2 regions of the Nocardioides houyundeii genome follow, and region 1 is predicted to be linked to the other one. Evidence: riboswitches for the same ligand, from Rfam matches in the RefSeq annotation. Region 1 holds a riboswitch; the other holds the start of a gene.
What was found. Region 1 has a riboswitch for thiamine pyrophosphate ahead of thiE (thiamine phosphate synthase). Riboswitches for the same ligand answer to the same signal wherever they lie in the genome.

Region 1 (7,551 bases):
GCCGGCCGGGCGACCCGCGGCGAGCCAGGCGATCGAGCCCACGAACGGGAAGAACAGGATCAGCAGGATCCACCCGATCTTGGGCAGGTTGCGGACCTCGTCGTCCCGGCTGCTGATCGCCTCGACCAGGCAGTAGATGCCCAGCACCAGCGGCACGAGGTAGAAGATGATGATCCGGCCCATGTGTCCCCCAGCGTGGCGTGCGGTCGCCGCATCGTAGGGCGGCGCGGGGACCGACGTCCGGGCATATCGTGATCCGGCCCGGTGTTGCCCCCGCGTGCCCGTCCTCGACTCCTTGGTGATCGGCGCCGGCCAGGCGGGGCTCTCCACCTCCCACCACCTCCGGCGCCTCGGGATCGACCACGTGGTCCTGGACGCCGACGCCGCCCCTGGTGGGGCCTGGCAGCACCGGTGGGACTCCTTGACGATGGGCGACGTGCACGGCGTCGCCGACCTGCCCGACGCGCCCGCGCCGGGAGCCGGACCGGAACCGGCCAACGTGGTGGTGCCGGCCTGGTTCGCCGACTACGAGAGGACCCACGCCCTCCCGGTGCTGCGGCCGGTGCGGGTGGACCGGGTCAGCAGCGACGGGGAGCTGCTGGTGGTGGCGGCCGGGGAGAGGCGCTGGACCACGCGCACCCTGGTGAACGCCACGGGGACCTGGGCGCGGCCGTTCGTGCCCCACTACCCGGGGGTGGACCGATTCCAGGGGGTCCAGCTGCACACCCGGGACTTCCCGGGGGCTGAGCACTTCCGTGGCAAGCGGGTGCTGGTCGTCGGTGGCGGCGCCTCGGCGGTGCAGTTCCTCGGCGAGCTGGCGCCGGTGGCCCGGACCACGTGGGTGACCCGGCGCGAGCCGGTGTGGGTGGACGACTTCACCTCCGAGCAGGGTGTCGCGGCGGTGGCCGCGGTGCAGGAGCGGGTGCGGCGCGGGCTGCCGCCGCTCAGCGTCGTGAGCGTCACCGGGCTGCACCTGCGCCCGCAGGAGGCGGAGGCGGCCCGGTTGGGTGCCTACGCCCGACGGCCGATGTTCGCCCGCGTGGAGCCGGACGGGGTGCGCTGGGCCGACGGCACCTTCGAGCCCGTCGAGGTGATCCTGTGGGCCACCGGCTTCCGCCCGGCGGTCGGCCACCTGGCGGGTCTCGGGCTTCGCTCGGCCCACGGGGGGATCCAGCTGGACGGCACCACAGCCGTGGCTGATCCCCGGGTCCAGCTCGTGGGCTACGGCCCTTCGGCCAGCACCATCGGCGCCAACCGGGCCGGTCGCGCGGCCGCGGTCGCGGTCCGGGCGCACCTGCTGTTCCACCAGCGCTCACCGGGCGTACACCGACGCGTAGAGTGATGGGCGTCGAGGCAGTCGAGTCTTCGCACGCTATCTTGCACAAAGACCCTGATCCCTGCCTGGAGGTTCTGTGAAGATCCGTCGCACGCTCGTCTCGCTCACGGCCATGGCCACGGTGGCCTCGCTGGCCGCCTGCGCCGCACCCGAGTCCGACAACGGCTCGGGGGGCGGCGACAGCGATGCCGCCAGCGCCACGAGTGCCAAGGACCTGGGTGGTCTCGACGCCCTGGTCGAGGCCGCCGAGGAAGAGGGCGAGCTCAACGTCATCGCCCTCCCGCCCGACTGGGCCAACTACGGCGAGGTGATCTCCACCTTCGAGGACAAGTACGACATCAAGGTCAACTCCGACCAGCCCACCGCGGCCAGCCAGGAGGAGATCAACGCCGCCAAGGAGCTCAAGGGCACCAAGCGCGCTCCCGACGTGTTCGACCTCGGGCAGTCCGTCGCGCTGGCCAACACCGACATGTTCGCGCCCTACCAGGTCGAGACCTGGGACACCATCCCCGAGGAGTTCAAGGCTCCCGACGGCGAGTGGGTCAACGACTACGGCGGCTACATGGCGATCGGCTACGACTCCGCCGTCGTCCCCGACGTCACCGAGGTCGCGGACCTGCTCAAGCCCGAGTTCAAGGGCAAGGTCGCGCTCAACGGCGACCCGACCCAGGCCGGCGCGGCGTTCAGCGGCGTGATGATGGCCGCGATCGCCCAGGGCGGCTCGCCGGACGACATCGCCCCCGGGGTGGACTTCTTCGCCGACCTCAAGAAGGCCGGCAACTTCCTCACCGTCGACCCCGACTCGACCACCATCGAGCAGGGCACCACCCCGGTCGTCATCGACTGGGACTACCTCGGTGCCGCGGCTGCTGCCAACGTCGACACCTGGAAGACCGTCGTGCCCTCCGAGGCCGTGGTCGCGGGCTACTACTACCAGGCGATCAACGCCGACGCCCCGCACCCGGCCGCGGCGCGGCTGTGGCAGGAGTTCCTCTACAGCGACGAGGGCCAGAACCTGTGGCTCAAGGGCGGTGCCCGACCGGTGCGCGGCGAGGCCATGGCCGAGGCCGGCACCATCGACGCCAAGCTCTGGGACGCCCTGCCGGAGGTCACCGGTGACCCGGTGATCCCGAGCAACGAGCAGACCGAGACCGCGGGCGCCTACCTGGCCAAGAACTGGTCGAAGGCGATCCGCTGACGATGTCCGATCGAGCAGAGGGAGGGCGGGGCCGTCGGCCAGCCGTCGGCCCCTTCCTCCCGCTGCTGCCCTTCCTGGGGTTCCTGCTCGTCTTCCTGGTGGTCCCCACGCTCACGGTGGTCGTGGGCGCCTTCCAGGACGAGTCCGGGGCATTCACCCTGGGCAACCTCGACGCGCTGACCAGCGACGCCGCCCTCACGGCGCTGCGCGGGTCGTTGGTCCTCTCGGGCGCCACCGCGGTGCTCGGGGCGGCGCTCGGGGCGGTGCTCGCCTTCCTCGTGGTCTCCGTGGGGCCGAGCAGCCTCATCCGTCGCGCCACGCTCTCGGTGAGTGGCGTGCTGGCCCAGTTCGGCGGCATCACCCTGGCCTTCGCCTGGATCGCGACCATCGGCCCGGTCGGGATCGTGACGAACGCGATGAGCGACTGGTTCAGTGCCGACCTCTACGGCAGCGGGTGGCTCTTCGGACTCCCCGGCCTCGTCGTCGTCTACACCTACTTCCAGGTCCCGTTGATGGTCATCGTCTTCGCGCCCGCCCTCGACGGGCTGCGGCAGGAGTGGCGTGAGGCCGCGGTCAACCTCGGAGCCACCCGGGCCCAGTACTGGCGCCACGTCGGGGTCCCCCTGCTGTTCCCCGCGTTCCTCGGCTCCGCGCTGCTGCTCTTCGCCAACGCCTTCGCCGCCTACGCGACCGCAGCGGTGCTGGTCAGCCAGGGCCAGCCGATCGTGCCGCTGCTGATCCGCCAGGCCATCACCAGCGAGGTGCTGCTGGGTCAGGCGAACGTCGGCTTCGCGCTGGCCCTGGAGATGATCGTGGTGGTCTCGGTGGTCATGCTCGCCTACAACCTGCTGCTGCGACGGACCTCGAGGTGGATGCCGTGAGGGTCACCGGTGGATTCCGGGTGCTGCGTGCCCTGGCCCTGATCGCCTTCGCGGCGTACTTCTTCGTGCCGATGCTGGCGATGTTCGACTTCTCCACCCAGGTGCGGGGCAGCGCCCCGGGTCGCACCTGGGACAACTGGCGCTTCATGGTCAGCGACGAGGACTTCCGCTCCGCGATCGTCACCTCGCTGCTGCTGGCGTTGTTCACGGTGGTGCTGATGGTGGTGCTGCTCGTGCCCACGATGGTCTGGACCCGGTTGCGGGTGCCACAGGCGCGCCGGCTCATCGAGTTCCTGTGCCTGCTGCCGCTCACCATCCCGGCCCTGGTCATCGTGGTCGGGTTCAGCAACGTCTTCTCCTGGGTCACCCTCCTGCTCGGTGACTCCGCGCTGACCCTGACCTTCGCCTACGTGGTGCTGGTGCTGCCGTACGCCTACCGGTCGATCGACGCAGCGCTGTCGGCCATCGACGTCACCACCCTGGCTGAGGCGGCGCGCTCCCTGGGCGCGGGCTGGGCCACCGTGATCCTGCGGGTGATCGTGCCCAACATCACCGGTGGGGTCCTCGGCGCCGCCTTCATCTCGGTGGCCCTGGTGCTGGGAGAGTTCACCTTCGCCTCGCTGCTGCACTTCGACACCATGCCGGTCGCGATGGCCTCCATCTACAAGAGCAACGGCCCGGCCGCGATGGCAGGCGCCCTCGCGACCATGGCCCTGACCACGTTCCTGCTGCTGGGGTTCACCTTCCTCAGCCGGAACCGCCACCAGCAAGGAGCCGGACGATGACCGCCCCACCGATGACAGGACGCGGTCTCGCTGTCCAGCTCAAGGACCTGACCCGCGTCTACGGCTCGGTGCGCGCCCTGGACGGCTTCGACCTGGAGATCGACCCCGGCGAGATGATCGTGCTGCTGGGTCCCTCGGGCTGCGGCAAGACCACCGCCCTGCGCATCCTGGCCGGCCTCGACCGGGCCACCTCGGGGACCGTGAGCGTGGGCGGACGGGACGTCACCAGGGTGCCGGCCAACAAGCGGGACATGGGGATGGTGTTCCAGGCCTACAGCCTCTTCCCGCACATGACCGTGATCGACAACGTGGCCTTCGGGCTCCGGCTGCGCGGCACCGGCCGCGCGGCGCGCCGCGAGCGTGCCGGTGCGATGCTCGACCTCGTCGGGCTCCACACCCAGGCCGACCGCTACGCCCACGAGCTCTCCGGAGGTCAGCAGCAGCGGGTGGCACTGGCTCGCGCGCTGGCCTTCGAGCCGTCCGTGCTGCTGCTCGACGAGCCGCTGTCCGCGCTGGACGCCAAGGTGCGGGTCCAGCTGCGTGACGAGATCAGACGGGTGCAGCTCGAGGTCGGGACCACCACGTTGTTCGTCACCCACGACCAGGAGGAGGCGCTCGCCGTCGCCGACCGGGTGGGTGTGATGAACGCGGGACGGCTGGAGCAGCTGGCACCTCCGACCGAGCTCTACTCCGCGCCGGCCACCCCGTTCGTGGGGGCCTTCGTGGGACTCTCCAACCGGCTGCCGGCGCACGTGGAGGGCGCCGAGGCCGTCGTGCTCGGCCAGCGGGTGCCCGTGCTGGCCGGCTCCGCCACCGGCGAGGGGCTGGCGCTGGTCCGCCCCGAGTCGATCGGGCTCGTCGCGGATCCCGGAGCCACCACCACGGTCACCTCCGTCGGCTTCCTGGGTCCGGTCTCGCGGGTGCACTGTGCGCTGGAGGACGGCACGGACGTCCTCGTGCAGCTGGCCAGCTCGGCCGCGACGCAGCTGCGCCCCGGCGACCGGGTGGCGCTGACCGTCTCCCCGGCACCGGTGCTCGTCGCGGGTCGCTGAGACGTCTCGACGTGGTTGCCTGGCGCTGCTAGCGTCGGAGGCGTCCACCACGGGAGCCTGCGGCAGCGGGCTGAGAGGGAGCTGTTCCGCTCCGACCGTCGAACCTGATCCGGGTCATGCCGGCGAAGGAAGCGTCGAGGAGCTCACGTGTACCCCACCATCCTGCCCCGTCTGTTCTGCCTCGTCTCGGCCACCGACGACCTGACCCTGCTCACCGCCCTCGCCGAGGCCGGGGTCGACGGCTTCCAGGTCCGGGCCAAGGGGGCCGGCGACCGCGAGCTGCTGGCGCTGGTCACCCTGGTCATCGCGGCCGTCCGCTCCCACGGCGCCACCGTGGTGGTCAACGACCGGGTCGACATCGCCCTGGCGACCGGGGCGGACGGCGTGCACCTGGGAGCCGACGACCTCCCGGTCGCGGTGGCGCGACGACTGGCGCCCGACCTGCTGGTGGGGGCGACGTGCCGGGACCCACAGGCGGTGGCGCAGGCGCGCGCCGACGGGGCGACGTACGCCGGGTTCGGGCCGGTTTGGGGCACGCGCAGCAAGTCGGGACTGCCCACGCCCCTGGGACCGGGGGCGATCGAGTCCGCTCAGGGGGTGCTGCCTCTCTTCGCCATCGGCGGGGTGACCGCGGCACGCGCGGTCCAGGCGCGCGCCACCGGGGCGCACGGTGTCGCGGTCATCGCGGGGATCTGGGGCGCGCGAGATCCGGTGGCCGCGGCCAAGGAGCTCGTGACGGCGTCGGCCTGAGGAGCCTGACATGACCGTCGAGGACAGCACGCTCCGCGTCCGGGTGCTGGGCGCGGGGATCATCGGGCTCACCTGCGCCCTGGAGCTGGGGCGTCGCGGGCACCGCGTCGAGGTGGTCGACCCCGCGCCCGGCAGCGGCGCCTCCTGGGCCGCGGCCGGGATGCTGAGCCCGGCCGGCGAGGCCTGGCACGGTGAGGCCGACCTGCTCCGGACCGGTCGGCGCAGTGCCGACCTGTGGCCGGGGCTGGCCCAGGACCTGGGGGTGCCGCTGCGGCCGGTCGGCACCATGCTGGTGGCCCACGACGCCGGGGACGCCGACGACCTGGGCCGACTGCTGTCGCTCCTCACCGACCACGGCGAGCCCCTGGAGCGGCTCGACCCTCGCGACGCCCGGGTCCTGGAGCCTGCCCTGGCCCGAGGCTGCGCGGGAGCCGCTCTGCTGCCCCGCGACCACAGCGTCGACCCCCGGGTCGTGGTGCGGGCGCTGCGACGCCGGTGCCGGGTGGTCCCGGCCGCCACCGGGCCGGCCGACGTCACTGTCGTGGCGACCGGGACCACCCTGCCCCCGCCGTTCGCCCACCTGGTGCGCGGGGTCCGCGGGGAGGTGGTGCGCGCGCACTGCCCCGACCCGCCCCGGCGCACCCTGCGCGGCTGGGTGCGGGGCACTCCGGTCTACGTCGTGCCCCGCCCGGACGGCGAGGTGGTCATCGGTGCCACCCAGAGCGAGCACGCCGCACCGCCGGTGGTGACGCTGGAGGGCCTGGCGACCCTGCTGGCGGCGGCGCGGACCCTGCTGCCCGGACTGGACCGCGCCACCTTCGCCGAGGCGGTCGCCCGGGACCGCCCGGCCTCCGTCGACCACCGTCCGCTGGTGGGTGCCACCCACCTGCCGGAGGTGCTGCTGGCCGCGGGGCACCACCGGCACGGGGTGCTGCTGGCCCCGCTCACCGCGGTGCTGATCGCCGACCAGCTGGACGGCGGTGCGAGCGAGCCGGCCTGGGACCCACGTCGATTCGACGCCGTCCACCCGCCGACCGGGGCGTGGCAGACGGCGCCGAGCAGGAGCGTGCCGCAATGAGGATCGTGCTGAACGGCTCGCCCGCCGAGGTGCCGCCGGGCACCGTGGCCGAGCTGCTGGGGGGCCTTCGTCCCGGAGTCGCGGTGGCCGTCAACGGCGAGGTGGTGCCGCGAGCGGCCGTCGGCGGTCGCGAGCTGGTCCCCGGTGACGTGGTCGAGGTCGTGACGGCGGTGCAGGGCGGATGACCGGCCTGCGCGTCGCAGGGGTGGAGCTCACCTCCCGACTGCTGCTCGGCACCGGGGGACTGCCCCGGCTCTCGCTGCTCGAGCCCGTGCTGGAGGCGGCTCGTCCCGGTCTGGTCACGGTGAGCATGCGGCGCGCCGGGGGCGGTGGGCAGAACGGCCTGCTGGGCCTCCTGGGTCGGCACGGGGTCCGGGTGCTGCCCAACACGGCCGGTTGCCGCTCGGCCCGGGAGGCGGTGCTGACGGCTCGGCTGGCGCGGGAGGCCCTGGGGACAGACTGGGTCAAGCT
Region 2 (7,551 bases), 1.5 Mb from region 1:
GGCAGCACGAAGAAGACGCCGAGGACCAGCAGCGGCCCCGTTGCCAGGGCGCCCAGGACCAGCAGCCGCCGGGGCGGCCGCACCCCGCTCGCCGGGTGAGGAGTCACTCGGTGGTGAGGTCGGTCCACTGCTGGAGCCACTTGTCCCGGTTGGTCGCGATGTCGGCGGGGTCGACCGTGTAGGGGTCCTCGGGGCGGGCGGCGTACCGGGCCCAGTCCTCGGGCAGGTCCACGCCCGTGACCACCGGGAAGACGTACATGCTCTCCGGCAGCGCCGCCTGGGTCTTCGGCTCCTGCAGGAACGCGACCAGGTCCCTCGCACCCTCGGGGTTGGCCGCACCCTTGAGCACCCCGGCGTACTCCACCTGCTGGAAGCAGGTCTCCAGCAGCGCGCTGGTCGTGGACTTCTCCGCCCCCTCGGGCACGGTGAACGCGGGTGAGGAGTCGTAGGAGACCACGATGGGCCGCTCCCCGCCCTCGCCGCCCTGGGTGAAGTCGGTGTAGTAGGCGTCCGACCAGCCGTCGACGACCTTGAGGCCGTTGTCCAGCAGCTCCGACCAGTACGCCGGCCACTCCTCGCCGAAGGCGGCGACCGTGGTCAGCAGGAAGGCCATGCCCGGCGATGAGGTCGACGCGGCCGGGGTCACCATCAGGTCCCGGTACGCCGGCTTCGTCAGGTCCGCCAGCGTCCGCGGCGGGGCCACGTCCTGCTCGGCGAACCAGGTGTCGTCGATGTTGACGCAGACGGCCGCCACGTCGACCGGGGTGAGCCGGTCGGAGCCCTCGGGGAGCTCGTAGCGACCGGCGCCGGGGGCTCGCGGCGGGTCGTAGGGGGCGAAGACCCCTTCGTCCAGGACCCGGGAGGCGAAGGTGTTGTCGACCCCGAACGCCACGTCGCCGGTGGGGTTCTCCTTGGTCAGCGCCAGCTTGGCGCTCAGCGCGCCGGCGTCGCCGGAGGAGCGCACCACCACCTCGTGGCCGTACTCCTCGCGGAACTCCGCGAGCAGCTCCTCGGGCAGCGAGAAGGAGTCGTGGGTGACCAGCACCACCTCGCTCGCCCCGCCGGCCTCGGCGGCCTTGTCCTCACCCCCGAGCAGGCTGCAGGCGCCGAGCAGCGCACCGGTCAGTGCCAGTGCCGTCGCCCGGTGGAACGTGGTGAGCCTCGGGCTCGTGCAGGCGTGCGTGTTCACGTGATGACTCCCTTCGCCGGTGCTAACCGGAGCAGGTTCTTAGGGTCTGCGGCGGATCCGCACTCTCAGCACCCGAGTCCTCGCGGACGAAGTGCTCCCCTGTCTTGTGCCGGCCAGCCTACAGATAGCCGAACCGCTTCAGCAGCGGCCACGCGATCGCGGTCACCACAGCCCGGTCCGAGCGCGACATCCGGGTGCGCCACGCGTCGTCGGCGCGCAGCTCGGTGATCCCGGTGCGGAACCGCATCGGGTTGCCCGCCACCGAGTGGCTCGGGTGCAGCTCGATGCTGTGGTCGTCCACCATCGGCAGCTCCGGCCGGCCCGGCAGCCCGAGCGCGTCCCAGGCCCCGGCAACGGCCTCGGCCGGGGAGGCCACCAGGTCCTCGTAGCGCAGCCGGGTCACCGGGACGCCGCGCCAGGCCAGCCCCTGGACCGTCAGGTTGCCCGACATCCACAGGGCGGTGCTGCGGGCCGGGGAAAAGCGCGGCATCGGCTCGCCGTCCGCCTCGGGGCGGGCCACCACCTTGGCCCAGGAGTGCGCCACCCCGCGGGCGTCGCGCACGATGTGCAGCACCCGCAGGTCCAGGTCCTCAAGGTGGCTCAGGGTCACGGCCGTGGGGATCTCCTTGCTGGAGTCGACCAGGATCCGGGCGCCGCTGACCTGCTGGGCCGCGGCGTAGACGGCGCGGAACCAGCCGGCGTACTCCTCGATGGCGGCGCGAGTGGCGGCGTCCGGTCGGCGCCGTACCGTGCGCGGCAGCCGGCGCTGGCGGTCCACCTGCGACTTGAGCTCGGCGATCCGGTCCACCTCGACCCGCTCCCACCCATCGAAGGCGAGGCGCCCCACCTCGCTCCAGAAGGGGCACTGGTGGAACGGGCACTGGCACGCGCACAGCTGGTCCTCGCGCACGCCCCGCTCCCACAGGTGCACGACCTCCCCGAGCAGGGTGACGCCGTCGATCTCGGCGAGCAGCCGCTCCGCCAGGGTGGACCCGCTGCGTCCCCAGCCGGCGATGTAGAGGACCAGCGGGTCGCCGGGCTGGCCGCCCATCTCAGGCCTGGCTGACGCGCCGGTAGACGTCCACGCCGTCCACGTCGGCGACGGTGACGTCGCCGCGGGCCACCAGCAGCACCAGGTGGGCCCGGGTCTCCATCGTGGCCAGGGCGGTGTTGAACACGTCCAGGCTCTCCAGCCGGCGCTCGTGCCGGGTCCAGCCCAGTCCACCCGCCACCTCGTACGCCGTCCGCTCGCCCGAGCCCACGATCTCCAGGCACTGCGCCAGCCGGTGCTCGTGGTGGGCCAGCAGCTCCTCGGCCCTGGCGTGCGAGGAGGGCGCCAGGGGTCCGTGGGCCGGGAGCAGGCGCAGGTCGGGCAGGGCGCGGACCTTGGCGAGCGAGGTCATGAAGTCACCCAGCGGCTGCTCCGGGGTCCCGCCCTCGAAGCCGATGGAGGGGGTGATGGTGGGCAGCACGTGGTCGCCGGAGAAGAGCAGCCCGGCCGCGGTGTCGGCGAAGACGAAGTGGCCCTGGGTGTGACCCGGCGTGGCGACCGCGTCCAGCCGGCGCCCTCCCACGGCGATCTGGTGGTCGCCGTCCAGCCAGGTGTCGGGGTAGCCCCAGACCGAGGGGTCCGGCTCGGCCTCCCCGGCGTGGTTGCCCCAGATCTTGGCGATGTCGGTGGCACCGGCGCGCAGCAGCATCGCCATGTGCGGGTCCCCGCCGCTGAAGCCGTCCTGGATCTCGTCGAGCGACCCCTTGTCGCCGATCCCGAGGCTGACGTGGGCGCCGTGCTCGGTGCGCAGCGCGACCGCCTGGGTGTAGTGGTCGCGGTGGGCGTGGGTGACCAGGAAGGAGCGGATGTCGGCCGGGGTGTGCCCCAGCAGCGCCAGCGACCGCTCGAGCACCGCGCGGGCGGCCTCGATGGCCCAGCCGCCGTCGATCAGGGTGAGGCCGTCGTCGGTCTCCACGGTGTAGACGTTGATGGCGCGCAGGCCGTCCATCGGCAGCGGGAGCGGGATCCGGTGGACGCCGGGCGCCACCGGCCAGGCGCCCTCCTCGGTCCAGGCGGCGCCCGAGTCCGGCGACACCGCACCGGCGGTCGAGGTGGACGGGGCGGCAGGGGTGGTCTCAGTCATAGCAGCGCCACTGTAAGCGGTGCCAGACCGATCGGTCTCAACGCTCGGCTGCGGCCGGCACCCAGGGTCCGGTTGAGGCAGGCTGTCGCGGATGACGGTGCTGGCGAGGCAGAGCGGGACGGTGGCCCGGAGGCGGCCACCGGCCCTGTGGCGTCGCGCGCCCCTGGTCGCCGGAGCCGGCCTGGCCGCCACCACCGGGGCGGCACTGGTGATCGCGCTCCTGGTGCGCGCGGAGTCGATGTCGCTCGCCGAGGTGCTGACGATCACCACCCTGCTGGTGGGCGGCGCTTTCGGCGCCCAGCTCGTCGGCGACGTCAGCGGCGATGCCTTCGTGGTCTCGGGCGAGGTCTCCGGCGTCGCGCACGCCGCTCCGCTCACCCTGCTCCTGGTCGCGGCGCTGACCCTGGGCAGCGTTTTCCGGCGGGCCACCCGGTACCACGACCGGGGCCGAGCCGTAGCGGGCGACGCCCTGGCCACTGCCCTGCTCCTGGCGCTCGCCGTGCTGGCCATGAGCCTGGCCTTCCGCTCGGGTTCCGGGCCCTTCCTGGTGGCCACCGACAACCTCGAGCCGCGCGACGCCGGCAACGTGGGCGGCGAGGTGGGCGTCGCGCCGGTGAGCGGGTTCCTCGCCACCTTCGCGGTGACGCTCGCGGTCCTGGCCCTCGCCTCGGTGCGCCGCGCGGACTGGCACGGGGAGCGGATGTCCCGGTGGGCCGAGCTCTGGCGTGCCCCGCTGCGGGGCGCGCTCACCCTGCTGCTGGTCCTGCCGGTCGCCGGCGTGCTGGGCGCGCTGATGCTCGCCGGCGGTCAGGAGACCTCGCTGCCGGCCGACCCGGACCCGGCCACCGGGGTGGGCCTCGGCCTTGCCGCGGTGGCCACCTGGGGGTACGCCGTGCTGGCCCTGGGCGCCTTCGCGCGGGTCGGCTACTCGGTGGACGGGACCGCCAGCGGCGGCTTCGACGAGGTGACCCCGCTGTCGTCGTACGAACGCCTGGGCCACTGGACGGCCACCGAGCCCGGTCTGTGGGGGTCGGTCGCGGTCACCTGCGCGGTGCTGCTGCTGTGCGCCGCCGTGGTGGCGCGGCACTCCCGGGGACCGGCCCGCCTGGCCGGCGACCTGGGACGGTGGCTGCTCCTGCTGGCCCTCGGCCTGCCGGTCCTGGGCCTGGCCGCCCGGCTCCGCGGCACCGGCCAGGCGCGGGGGCAGGCCTGGGGCGAGCCCGGCGCCTCGGAGTTCTCCGGGACCCTCGGCGTCTCCGTGCTGGAGTCGGCGGGCCTGCTGCTGGTCGTCGCGGCGGCCGCCGCGCTGGTGGTCGCCGCCCTCGCCCGGCGCCGCGCGCGCCCGCCCGGATAGCTACCGGTCAGTCAGTCTTGTCCGCCGCGGATCCGCGGCTCACACTTGAACCCTCGGACGGATGAGGGCCATGGAAAGACTGCTTGCCGAACTCTCAGCATCGCGCCGGGCCCTGACACACAGGCTCGGTGAGGCGATGGTGGCGGAGCCTGATCGGGAGACCGGGTCGCACCCGAGCATCGACGCCTTCTTCTCCGCGATCAGCCGGCACGCCGCCGCCGTCATCGTGGTGCTGCTCCCGGCGGCACGCGTCCGGCTCCCCGACGGCCGGGCCCGGGCGCGGGCGTTCGTCCAGGAGACCCGCCGGATGGACCTGGCTCTGGGTCAGGTGCAGTCAAAGCTGGGAGGCCTGGCCCCGGCATCGCGCCGGAGCTGGGACTCCATCTGGGCCGACGTACGCCGGGAGCTCTACACGCTGTGTCGCCTGGAGCGCCGGATGGCCCGCGACATGGCCGACGTCTCCCGCGAGGACGACCCGGACTGGCGGGAGCTGATCCGGGAGGCGGAGTCCCAGGTGCCGACGAACCGCCGCCCGCGGCCGCCCCGGCAGCGCCTCGACCGCGTGCTGTGGCGGCCGAGCTAGCCGCGGTCGGGCTCCATCGCCCAGTTGATCTCCGAGTACGGGTCGTGGCGCTCGTTGATCTGGACCGGATCGGGCACTCCGGCGGTGATCCGGGTGCCGTCGGCACGGATCCCTCCGCTGTGCGGCTTGTCCCCGAGCAGGCCGTCGAAGCGCGGACCCTGGTCGGGCAGCGGGATCTTCAGGGTCCGGTCCGAGGTCAGCGTGTACTGCACGCCCCGGACGGTCAGCGTCACCGGACCGTCGCCCTTGACGAGCCGCAGCGAGAGAGCGTCCTGGACAACCTCGACCCCTAGCCTCGACCCCTGCCAGGCGAGCGAGAAGGCGATCGAGTCCCAGGTGCTGGGCAGCCGCGGGTCGAAGGAGAGCTGGCCGCCGTGGTCCCGCATCCCGGCGAAGCCGAAGACCAGCGCCTCCCACACCCCGCCCGAGGACGCCACGTGCATCCCGTCGACGGTGTTGTGGTGCAGGTCCCCCAGGTCGGTGTACAGGGCGCGCTGGAAGTAGTCCATCGCGACGTCGTGGTAGCCGACCTCGGCCGCCATGATCGACTGCACGACTGCCGAGAGGGTCGAGTCACCGGTGGTGATCGGATCGTAGTACTCGAAATCGGCCTTCTTCTCCTCCGGCGTGAACCGGTTGCCGTGCAGGAACATCGCCAGCACCACGTCGGCCTGCTTGAGCACCTGGAACCGGTAGATCACCAGCGGGTGGTAGTGCAGCATCAGGGGCCGCAGGTCCGCGGGCGTGCGCGAGAGGTCCCAGACCTCACGGTCGAGGAAGAAGTCGTCCTGGGGATGGATCCCCAGCCCCTCGTCGAAGGGCACGGTCATGCCGTCGGCGCAGCGCTGCCACTCCTCGACCTCCTCCTTGCGGAGCCCGAGGCGCCCGACCAGCTTGTCGTGCGCGACCGGGTCGACCTCGAGCAGCCGGCTGGTGGTGCGAGCCGCGGCTTCCAGGTTGAACCGGGCCATCAGGTTGGTGAAGAGGTTGTTGTTGACCACCGTCGTGTACTCGTCGGGACCGGTGACGCCGTGGATGTGGAACGTCGGGGCCCCGCCGTTGGTGCGCCAGAAGCCGAGGTCGCTCCACATCCGGGCGGTCTCCACCAGCAGGTCGACGCCGTCGAGGCGGAGGAAGTCGTGGTCCCCGCTCCCGGTGACGTACTGCATCAGCGCGTAGACGATGTCGCCGTTGATGTGCATCTGGGCGCTGCCGGCGGCGTAGTAGGCCGAGGCCTCCTCGCCGTTGATGGTGCGCCACGGGAAGAGTGCGCCGCTCTGGGCCATCTCCTGGGCACGGATGCGCGCGGCCGGCAGCATCCGGCGACGGAAGTGCAGGGCGTTGCGGGCCAGCTGGGGCTGGGTGTAGGTCAGGAACGGCATCACGTAGATCTCGGTGTCCCAGAAGTAGTGACCCTCGTAGCCCGAGCCCGTCACCCCCTTGGCGGCGATGCCCAGGCCGTCCGCGCGGGCGCTGGCCTGCGCCAGGGTGAAGAGGTTGAAGCGCACCGCCTGCTGGACCTCGGCGCTGGCACCGACCTCGACGTCGGCGGCCTCCCAGAACCCGTCGTACCACTCGCGCTGCTTGTCGCGGTAGTGCTGGAGCGAGTGGCGGGCCACCCGGTCCAGGGTCCGGTCACAACGGTCCCTCAGCTCGCGCGGGCGGACCCCGCGCGAGGTGTGGTAGGTGACGACCTTCTCCAGCCGGACCGGGGTGCCCTCGGTGGCCTCCACCCGGAACACCGCCTTGGCCAGGTCGTCGCTGCTGCGCATCACCACCTCGTGCCCGTCGGTGGTCTCGAAGCGGTGCTGGACCGCGACGCCGAGGGTCATCCCGGAGTGCGCGCACTGGTAGCCCAGCGAGAGCCGGTCGTCGCTCGCGTCGTGGTACCTGGGCAGCAGCACCCGACCCTCGAAGTCGGAGGCCTTGCGCGGGTCGGCCGGGCCCGAGCCGCCGCCCTCGCGGCGGTAGCCGTCCTGCCCGTCCTGGCGGTTGAGCAGCTGGGAGGAGATCACCAGCGGGGCGTCCCCGGTCAGCATCGTCACCTCCAAGGTCATGCAGGCCAGGTGCCGCTCGACCATGGAGACCATCCGCGTGGACTCGACCTTGACCCGCTTGCCCGCCGGCGTGCGCCAGATGAGGCTGCGGCACAGCATCCCGGAGCGGAAGTCCAGGCGTCGCTCGTAGTGCTCGAGCTCCGAGGTGCCCAGCATCAGCGGCTCGTCGTCGACGTAGATCTTGATCAGCTTGGCGTCCGGCACGTTCACGATGGTCTGTCCGGTGCGGGCGA

Region 2: it holds a riboswitch for thiamine pyrophosphate, as region 1 does, so the genes downstream of both, C0R66_RS16055 (thiamine ABC transporter substrate-binding protein) here and thiE (thiamine phosphate synthase) in region 1, are expected to answer to the same signal.

What each region holds. Positions count from the first base shown of each region.
Region 1 covers NZ_CP025581.1:963,013-970,563, forward strand. Annotated here, with positions in the region: gene C0R66_RS19875 (PLD nuclease N-terminal domain-containing protein) at 1-183, opposite strand, end outside; gene C0R66_RS04660 (NAD(P)-binding domain-containing protein) at 278-1,342, shown strand; gene C0R66_RS04665 (ABC transporter substrate-binding protein) at 1,413-2,534, shown strand; gene C0R66_RS04670 (ABC transporter permease) at 2,537-3,415, shown strand; gene C0R66_RS04675 (ABC transporter permease) at 3,412-4,200, shown strand; gene C0R66_RS04680 (ABC transporter ATP-binding protein) at 4,197-5,252, shown strand; TPP riboswitch at 5,292-5,401, shown strand; gene thiE (thiamine phosphate synthase) at 5,400-6,002, shown strand; gene C0R66_RS04690 (FAD-dependent oxidoreductase) at 6,013-7,080, shown strand; gene thiS (sulfur carrier protein ThiS) at 7,077-7,265, shown strand; gene C0R66_RS04700 (thiazole synthase) at 7,262-7,551, shown strand, end outside.
Region 2 covers NZ_CP025581.1:3,334,920-3,342,470, forward strand. Annotated here, with positions in the region: gene C0R66_RS16050 (ABC transporter permease) at 1-107, opposite strand, end outside; gene C0R66_RS16055 (thiamine ABC transporter substrate-binding protein) at 104-1,189, opposite strand; TPP riboswitch at 1,181-1,300, opposite strand; gene C0R66_RS16060 (sulfotransferase) at 1,308-2,240, opposite strand; gene C0R66_RS16065 (MBL fold metallo-hydrolase) at 2,242-3,324, opposite strand; gene C0R66_RS16070 (hypothetical protein) at 3,416-4,678, shown strand; gene C0R66_RS16075 (hypothetical protein) at 4,815-5,261, shown strand; gene C0R66_RS16080 (glycoside hydrolase family 65 protein) at 5,258-7,551, opposite strand, start outside.